One region of the Paenibacillus sp. J2R1T-4 genome, then DNA from elsewhere that is predicted to be linked to it. Evidence: riboswitches for the same ligand, from Rfam matches in the RefSeq annotation. Region 1 holds a riboswitch; each other region holds the start of a gene.

Region 1 (3,284 bases):
AGGAGCCTGAGGCCACACCTAATGTATATGGATCCGCAAGCGGATTACGCAGCACGCCCTGAAAGCCTGCCCCAGCTAGTGACAAGCAGCCGCCTACAAGAATACCGAGCATTATTCTAGGAAATCGGACTTTCATAATAATTTGTTCCGAGGATTCCGGCCATTGCACCTGAACCCAGTCCCCGACGAACGGGATATGGTGTAGTAAGATCAGCCACACATGAGAAATGGGAAGGCGCGCAGACCCCATCGACAAGCTGATCACTATGGAGAGAAGAAGGAGAAGCATGCCTGCTCCTCCCCACAACAACAGTTTCTTCTTCATGAGTTATTTCACCAGATCAGGATAAATCGCTTTGGCGATATCGATCAAACCTTGCGTCACGCGTGGACCTGGACGGGACAACAAGTTATCATCCAAGCCTTTAACTGCGTTATTCTTGATAGCCGTAATTTTTTCCCAGCCTCCGCGGCCGCGAATCGTCTTCTCGAGATCAGGTACACCCTTTGCGAACAAGATCACATCAGGATTAGATTGAATGATTTTCTCTTCGCTGATTTGTTTCCAACCAACCAGATCAGATGCTACGTTAACGCCGCCTGCCAGTGTAATAAGGTCGTCCATGAACTCTCCTTTACCTACCGTCCAGCCTGGGGAGAACTCAATATACACTTTTTTCTTTTGCTCTTCCTTTAATCCTTTTACTGCATCTACAACTTTTTGTTTCTCTGCTTTCATCTGAGCTACTACCTTCTCGGCTTGCTCCTGAGTATCGGTAATTTTCCCATACTGAAGAATACGCTCCATTGCTTGGTCAACCGTCTTAGGTTCTACAGAGAATAAGTTCAATTTCAATTCTGTCAGCTTTTCAACCGACTTCTTGTTCAAGGACAGCCCTGCGAATACGATCTCCGGATTAGCGGCCAGAATCGCTTCTGTATTCCCTTGCAGATTCCCCATCTTAGGCTTCGTCTTCGCTTCTGCCGGATAATCATCATAATCGGACACGCCATATATTTTGTTACCTAGTCCTAAAGCGAACAATACTTCTGTCTCACTCGGCGATAGCGATACGATTCTTTCTGGTGCTTTGGTGAACGTTACTTCTTTACCCGATGCGTCTTTAACCGTTAATGGATATACGGTTTTTTTGCTGTTCGCTGTTGCTTGCGGGCTTGCACTCGGGCTCGGACTGGAAGCAGTAACCGGCTCCTTGATCCCTGATGGACTTTCTTCTTTCTTGGCACAGCCGACTGCACTTGTCAGTAGTAACGCAGCAGCAAGTAACCATACGATTTGCTTCTTCATGCTAACATTCTCCCTCTTACTATGTAGTTGAGCTTCCTCGAGAGAATACCGTGGACACACTTGCTAGGAACAACAAACAACAAAAACCTCTACCCGTGGCAGGATAGAGGTTCAGCAAATCAAGGGAAACGTCGTGACCATCGTAACGGAGCTGTTTGCGCTGAAACGTATGTTCACTTCCTGATTCAGCCGGTCCTTTTCCTCGAAGGATTCCAAGAGCTGTACACCATATAGGCAGGTCTCCTGACTTATAGGGTTACGATTCCCTCACAAACTTGCATGAAGAAATCCCTATTTCACAGTGGCGGGACCGCGTCAGTCTTTCACTGACTTCCCTTTTAACCGTCATCTTTCAAGCTTACAGCCAAGAACATGTACGGCACCTATAGGTAGTTCCAAGTATTCTATTGATTAAGCATCACGTATGAATTATAGACCATGGTCATCTATCTGGCAAGGGTCGGCAAAAACCAGATTACATCTCGGCAATCAGCCAGCGCCAGAGTTGGGCAAGGAGGAAATGCCTTTGCCATCAATGCGTCACAGATCGCAGTAGTTAGAATCCGCCCTCAGGGTTAACCGATCATATCTCTATGAAATGTAAAACCTCTGGTGCATTATGCTCCAGAAGTTCTTGGCAGTTGAGTCAATTGCAAAAAGGTTGTTACTACTTAGGTCCTGTAGAGACCAGTTTGCCACTGCTAGTATAGGTTATTTGGGTGAAAAAGACAGCTTTTTCCGGGATAGCAAGTTTTGCTACTGGTTATTTGGCCTGGATTGAGGAGAATCAGTTCACAATGCGGAAATAAGGGATAGTCAGATTGGCTGCTACGTGCCTGAGCGATGAAATGGCCCAAATAGACAATAGTAACATGGCTTATCTGTAAGTTTCGCCTCACTGTAATTCCTACTATCCACGATAAACAGAAATGTAGCAGGAAAAAACAGCGATTTTCGCATACGGAAGGTGGAACCACACAACGGATTCGAGTAATCGAAACCTAAGCAGTAACCAAAAAGCAATTATTTTCAATACATAACCAAAATCAGCTTACTTAATTGCAAAAAAGCAACTATTAGACCACCAAGTCCACTTTTAATTGCTTTCCTGCAACTAATTAGGCCCAAACACCCCGGACACCCTGATTTAATTGCTTTTCTGCAACTAAATTCACCCGCCGTCCTTCAAGCTCCTCAAGCATTCGCAATCTTATTGAAGGAATGAACCGTAAGCACATAATAGATAAAGTAAATGCCCGCATAAGCCAGCATCGACACCGTAATAGGGAAGAACAAGTTAATTCCTATGAGACTTCCAAGCAGGGACGAGAATGCATGAATAATGATTGAACTGTGCAGCATCCCGACGAGTAGAGGAAGCAGGAAGACGAATAGGGATTGCTTCGCAATGGAGCTGCGTATTTGTTTGCGGCTTAAGCCGATTTTATGCAGAATCGCATACCTCTCTTTGTCTGCTTGTGCTTCTGTCAATTGCTTGAAATAAATCATACTGCCCGTAGCAGCAAGCAACACGAGTCCCAGAAATCCAAAAATAAACACGTTCAGGCCTGATTCTTCCATCCCTTTTCTGTATTCTTTATAAAAGGCGAACAACGGATCATGATCGGTACCCTTGTTTAACTCCAGCAGTTTGGCGGAAGTGTCCGCAGTCGTTTTCTCGCCTTGTACTTTGTATACTTTGTAGATCAATGGAGCGGTTTGTTTGGCCAGATCAGCGAACATAGCATCACTAATAATGAAATAGAAATCAGGGAATTTCCAATTCAGTACTCTCTCTTCCAATAGATCGACAAATTGAATCGTGCTAGTCCCTTGCGGTACAGACAGCTTCAGATTCTTCCCTTGGAAATCGGCAAATGTGAATTTCGTGTATAAAGGCTTAATCGGCATAGCCTGATCCCCGGACAATTGAATGGTAAGCTCTCTGGATAAGGCTTTCTGTATCTCGTTAAAC
Region 2 (3,284 bases), on a different contig from region 1:
CGGGCTGCTCCTATATTACCAACTACGCTCAAGTACTGGAAGCGAATCTGACACCGATTGAACGCAATCAGATTCTAGCCCAGAACACGATCGATTTGTTCCGATTGAAGGTCTCAGCTTAATTACTGCAGTCTATTTTGTATGTAATATTGCTCTGTCACTAGACAGAGCTTTTTCTTCGCCTTATAATGAAAATGATTATCAATATCGGTCTGATAATGAATAACATTATATTAAGGGTGAACCGAGCATGAATGCAGGAAGTGTTGATCTCCATATACTCGAGCATAAGTTCAATGTGGTCTTAACGAAACGCGAGCAGCCTGTATTCTCTGTTCGAGGTGAAGATCTTTTACACTCTGAGACCATACTCGAGCTGCTGCAAACTTATAAACCTTTGATCAAGGCCGATGAAACGACAGCACCGGCAGCTTATTTCTGCGGTTTTTTAAGTATGTTAGGGCTGGCTTTGCAATATTCTGTTTCGATTTGGAACAGAAGCTTCGATGTCACGTTATCTAACCTTACAATCCAGTTGTACACGGACAGGAAGACCGGCTATTCTCGCTTTGCTTTTGTGATCCACCCATGGTCGGAAGAGGCTGCTCCATCGGATTGTGCAGCAAGAGATGAATGGCGCGAACGGATACTATCTTCCTACTATGAGAAGACGGCTCGCCCTATCATAGAGTGCGCTTCGCAGGTCTCTGGGCTTGATGCAGGACAACTATGGGGTCAATTCCCAACCCGAATGAATTATTTCTTGGAGGTATTTCACCAAGAAATCGAGGAATCTATAGCTGGTTCACCGGAAAGCTCTGCTGCTATCTCGGTCGGGAAGAATAGGTTATTCGATGATTATGACTGCTTGTGCAGTCTGAGTGGATTGATCTTCGGCCGGACTAAAAACCCGCTTGATGTAAAGATTCGTTACATAGAGGATTCCCGCAACCCAGACAAACAAGTGAAGATGAAGAATGCCTGCTGCCTATACTATAAGACGGGGGAAGGGCAATATTGTTACACTTGTCCCCGATTGAATGAATCTGATCGTGAGGCAATAAGAGCCAAATATCGAGCACTTGATCCCGTTTAGACTTATTCTTTTTGCAACTTGCATTGACGGTTTTGTGCTGGAAGAGTATGATGATACAGTTGTAATGCAATAATTTCATATTGTGGAAATAGGTGTTCTAGCTTATGGCTAGAGCTTAAAAGGGAAGTTCGGTGAAATACCGATGCGGTCCCGCCACTGTAACAGAGTAGTCTCAGCCACCATGCCACTGATCGATTCGATTGGGAAGGCAAGCTGACGATGATGATTCTGGAGCCAGGAGACCTGCCTATTTGAACAACACTGCTTTACCTACGGGAGATAGGGAGGTGTTAGATGACCGGTGCTTATTTGAGTTGTCTCAAAACATGACGGACGTCTTTACCTTGTATTTGTTACGAGGTGGAGATGTCTTTTTTTGTTGGTTTCTTATCAGAAAATTGGAACTGGGAGGAAAATGATCATGAAAAGCAGCAATATGGGTTACCCGAGAATCGGCGCAAACCGGGAATGGAAGAAGTCGCTTGAGTTGTTCTGGCAAGGGAAGCTGACGGAGGCGGAGTTCTCGCAACAAATGGAGACCATCCGTCTTCGTAATTTGCAGGTACAGGTGAGCAAAGGAATCGAGATCATACCTGTGAATGATTTCAGTTTGTACGATCATATGCTGGATATGTCCACTATGTTCGGTCTAGTCCCCAAACGCTTCTCGTATGAGGGCGGAGTAGTTCCAGTCTCCACCTATTATGAAATGGCGAGGGGGAATCAACAGGCAACCGCCTGCGAAATGACCAAATGGTTCAATACGAATTATCACTATATCGTACCTGAGCTTCAAGATGCAGTGCCTGTTCTGGTTGAGAATCGTCCCTTGACTGCTTACCGCGAGGCGAAGGAGAAGCTGAATATCGAAGGTAAGCCGGTGTTCGTCGGACCCTACACATTCGTTAAGCTTTCCAAAGGCTACCCTGCAAGCCAACTCGCCTCTATACTTGAGACTTTCGTCCCTCTTTACATTCAGATTGTACAGGAGCTACAGCAGGAAGGGGTGCAATGGGTTCAAATCGACGAGCCGAGCTTAGTGACGGATGTCTCGGATTCTGACATGAGGCTGGTTGCCTCGATCTATGAACAATTGAAGCAAGCTGCACCAAAGCTGAAGATATGGGTTCAAACTTATTTCGAGTCTGTTGAACATTATGTACAACTAGTGGCATTTCCTGTAGATGCGATCGGACTGGATTTCGTTCATGGACAGGGAGCTAATCTTAGCAGCTTGGAGGCTTATGGCTTTCCAACAAATAAAGTGTTGGCAGTCGGATTGGTCGATGGGCGTAATATTTGGAGCTCTGATTACGATGCCAAACTTACGATTCTAGAGCGGATTTGCCAAGTCGTTCCGCATGAGCGGCTTGTGCTCCAGCCTTCCTGCAGCTTGCTGCATGCTCCTGTCAGCGCGGAAGGGGAGAGTAAACTGGATCCGGTATTGCGCCAAGCACTCTCATTTGCCAATGAGAAGCTCGATGAAGTGAGAGATTTGACTCAAGCAATCAACGAGGATTATGGAGCTATCGAAAGGCAAATGAAACGCAATAGAACAGCCATTCTGGACCTTAACCAATCTTCATCACGTAATGTGGCAGCTGTGCAACAAGCAATCAAGCAGCTGCAAGCTGAGAAAGAGTTGCATTCCGGCCGTAACTGTGTTTTTGCAGAGCGCCGTCTTGTCCAAGAGAAGAAGTGGCAGCTTCCATTCCTGCCCACGACAACGATTGGCAGCTTTCCGCAGTCCGCTGAGGTTAGACAAGCACGGCTGAAGTTCCGAAAAGGAGATTCATCGAAGGTGCAGTATGATGCTTTTGTACGGGAGCAGATCAAGACCTGGATTGAGCTGCAAGAGCAAATCGGGTTGGATGTTCTGGTGCATGGCGAGTTCGAACGGACCGATATGGTTGAGTTTTTCGGTGAGAAGCTGCCCGGATTTGCTTTTACCCAGAATGGTTGGGTACAGTCCTATGGCTCCCGCTGTGTGAAGCCTCCCGTCATCTATGGGGATATACATTTTGATGAACCGATGACCGTAGAGGAAACCGTCTATGCACAATCGTTGACTTCCAAGCCTGTAAAAGGAATGCTGACGGGTCCGATTACGATTCTGAACTGGTCCTTCGTTCGGGATGATATTACTCGTGAACAAGTTGCTTTTCAGATCGCCCTGGCTTTGCGCAAG
Region 3 (3,284 bases), on a different contig from region 1:
GATCCGGACTGGTTCCTCAACAAGCCTGGCGTACAATGGGATAAAGCGGCACAAGGCAAAATCGGTATTTTCTACTCCAGCAACCGTACTCATGCCTTCGATAATGCAGCGAATAGCATACAGAAAAAGACAAAAGATACAACAGGTGTTCAAACCGTTGATTGGCAGCCGTTCCACATCGAAAATACGAATGGAGCGAGCTATCAAGCGCTTCCAGGTACACCTTTCCTATTCAGTGCCAAAGCTCCTGCAAACAAAATTCAACGTACTGTAGAGATTATGGACTGGCTCGTAGGTGAAGAAGGCTTCCTGCTGACACACTATGGTCAAGAAGGCACTCATTATAAAAAAGAAGGTAAAAAAATCACTATTGATCCTGCGGCATACAAACGTGATATTTCCGATCAAGGAAAGTTCCTGGATATTTATGCAGGAATTGCCGGCAACATCAACATCGGACCACAAGCGCTTGGGCTTGAGTTGATTGATCCTAACGAAACCGATCGTGACCGTAAAATCTTGGAGCGTGTAAAACAAGTTAAGTATGCCCTTTTAGGTACTAACGTATCACCGATCCCTGGAATGGATCTGTCTGCATTCCGGACTCAAATGCACAAGTTCCATACCCAAATCATCTTTGACGAGAAGGATGCTTCTAATTGGCCGAAATATCGTCAAGAGTTGATGACCAAGTACAGCGGTAAAGGCTTGTTCGAAGGTTATGCCGAGCAAGTAGCCAAAGCGCATGGTAAGACGATTACCTTCAAAGCTGACAATTAATTGTCAGAAAAATGACGCAAAACAAACGACTTAGGGCTATAGTCCTAAGTCGTTTTTTCATGGTCAAATCTGCTAGTTATTCATTGACAATTTCAATATATTGATATAATCTTTGAGAAGACAACTATATATTGATGTGAATGGGTGCCTTGTGAGGTAGTTGCCTACTAGGCTTAATAGGGAAATTCGGTAGACAAAAGTCCGATGCGGTCCCGCCACTGTAACAGAAGAGCTCGATTCGACAAGCCACTGGCCGCTATGCCGGGAAGGTGGATCGAGTGATGATTCTGAAGCCAGGAGACCTGCCCGTTCATAGACACTGTGTAACCTACGGGAGATAGGGAAGTGTCGGACAAGCTTGCAAGAATGCATCATGATTCGTCCAATGGACGAATCGTGTATAGGACCATTCATGATCAAGGTGTGTCTGACTTCGCTACCCGAGTCAGATGCACCTTTTATATTGGAGGATGAGAACATCATGTTAGTGGTATATGACTCCCGCACCGGGAATGTTGAGAAATTCGTCAGGAAGCTCGGTGTGAAGGCAGTGAAGCTGCAGGATTGTGAACGGGAAGACCTGAACGAGCCCTTCGTAATGGTTACTTATACAACCGGATTCGGCAACGCCCCGGATAATGTAATTTCTTTTCTTCGACGTAATCGCGGCTATTTGAAAGGTGTTTCCGCAAGCGGGAACCGGAACTGGGGTACTTCCTTCGCCAAGAGCGCCGATACGCTTGCTGAGCTGTTCGCGGTCCCAATTGTACATAAATTTGAACTGTCAGGAACTACTAGCGATGTAGAACGATTTCAAGAGGGGATGAGACGCGTTGCGGCATATTGAACTGAACAACCAATTGATGAACAAAGGAATCGATGGATTCTACGACTTGAACAAGGACAAAGAAGCGGTTGCCGCTTTTATGGAGGAAGTGGAAGCTAAGAGTGTATCCTTCGCTTCTCTAAGAGAGAAACTGAACTATTTGATAGAGGAAAATTACTATACCAATATGTTCGACCAGTATACATATGAACAAGTGGAAGAAGTGTACAATCTCACGGCGGACAGCGAGTTTCAATTTCAATCCTACATGGCGATCTCAAAGTTTTATAAGGACTATGCTCTCAAGACGAATGACAAGGGACTGTATCTGGAGCGTTACGAGGATCGTGTAGCTATTGTAGCCTTGTTCCTTGGACGCGGAGATGCAGAGCTGGCCAAACGGATTGCATGCGCCATGATGGAGCAAAGATTGCAACCGGCTACCCCAACGTTCTTAAATGCGGGTAAGAGCCGTCGAGGCGAGATGGTATCCTGCTTCTTGCTCGAGGCGGATGATTCTCTCAATTCGATTAATTATGTTATCGGTACTTGTATGCAATTATCCAAAATCGGCGGAGGGGTGGCTGTCAACCTGTCCAAGCTGCGAGGACGCGGCGAACCGATCAAAGGTGTAGAAGGCGCAGCAAAGGGCATCATGCCAATCATGAAGCTGTTGGAGGATGCATTCTCGTATGCGGATCAGATGGGCCAACGCAAAGGCTCCGGCGCCGCTTATTATAATATTTTTGGCTGGGACGTATTGGAGTTTCTGGATTGCAAGAAAATTAATGCGGATGAGAAGTCGCGAATTAAGACATTGTCCATTGGGCTGATCGTGCCTAACAAGCTATACAAGCTGGCAGAGGAGAACAAACCGCTAAACGTATTCGGATCGTATTCCGTCTATCAAGCTTACGGCAAGCACTTGGATGATCTTGATCTGGACGAGATGTATGAGGAGCTGCTGGACAACCCGAAAGTAACGAAGAAGGTTGTGATGAGTGCAAGGGAGATGTTGACCAAGATCGCTACGATTCAGCTGGAATCCGGCTATCCTTATATCATGAATAAGTCGAACGCTAACAACGTGCATGCTTTGAAAGCGCTAGGGTCTGTGAAGATGTCCAACCTGTGTACCGAAATATTCCAATTGCAAGAAACGTCCATTATTCATGACTATGACAAGCCTGATGAGATCCTTCGTGATATAAGCTGTAATCTGGCTTCTCTTAACATAGTCAACGTCATGGATCGCAAGGCCATTAAAGAGTCGGTACAGCTAGGCATGGAAGCCTTAACGACCGTAAGCGACTTCACTACAATAGAGAATGCCCCTGGAGTACGTAAAGCTAATTCTGAACTGCATTCCGTAGGTTTGGGCGCCATGAATCTGAACGGGTATCTTGCGAAGAATAGTATTGCCTATGAGAGTGCGGAAGCGAGAGATTTTGCCAGAACATTCTTCATGATGATGAATTATTATTCTATTGAGAAAAGCATGGAGATTGCAAAGGCCCGTCAAATAACGTTTCAAGATTTCGATCGTTCGGAATACGCGTCAGGCACTTATTTTGATCGCTATCTGGACCAGGACTATTCTCCAGGAACTGCAAAGGTGGCAGCGCTATTCGAAGGGATGTCCATTCCGGACCGCCAGGACTGGGCGAGACTGAGGGAT

Evidence for each region. Region 1 has a riboswitch for cobalamin ahead of AC58QD_RS30110 (ABC transporter substrate-binding protein). Riboswitches for the same ligand answer to the same signal wherever they lie in the genome.
Region 2: linked by a shared signal. The riboswitch ahead of metE (5-methyltetrahydropteroyltriglutamate--homocysteine S-methyltransferase) and the one ahead of AC58QD_RS30110 (ABC transporter substrate-binding protein) in region 1 are both predicted to bind cobalamin.
Region 3: linked by a shared signal. The riboswitch ahead of nrdI (class Ib ribonucleoside-diphosphate reductase assembly flavoprotein NrdI) and the one ahead of AC58QD_RS30110 (ABC transporter substrate-binding protein) in region 1 are both predicted to bind cobalamin.

Annotation. Positions count from the first base shown of each region.
Region 1 covers NZ_JCAUBA010000029.1:36,278-39,561, reverse strand. The annotation lists gene AC58QD_RS30115 (FecCD family ABC transporter permease) at 1-325, opposite strand, end outside; gene AC58QD_RS30110 (ABC transporter substrate-binding protein) at 329-1,309, opposite strand; cobalamin riboswitch at 1,526-1,711, opposite strand; gene AC58QD_RS30105 (FtsX-like permease family protein) at 2,504-3,284, opposite strand, start outside.
Region 2 covers NZ_JCAUBA010000002.1:451,648-454,931, forward strand. The annotation lists gene AC58QD_RS05705 (amidohydrolase family protein) at 1-122, shown strand, start outside; gene AC58QD_RS05710 (hypothetical protein) at 251-1,096, shown strand; cobalamin riboswitch at 1,170-1,361, shown strand; gene metE (5-methyltetrahydropteroyltriglutamate--homocysteine S-methyltransferase) at 1,512-3,284, shown strand, end outside.
Region 3 covers NZ_JCAUBA010000007.1:180,347-183,630, forward strand. The annotation lists gene AC58QD_RS14275 (extracellular solute-binding protein) at 1-780, shown strand, start outside; cobalamin riboswitch at 906-1,104, shown strand; gene nrdI (class Ib ribonucleoside-diphosphate reductase assembly flavoprotein NrdI) at 1,262-1,627, shown strand; gene nrdE (class 1b ribonucleoside-diphosphate reductase subunit alpha) at 1,614-3,284, shown strand, end outside.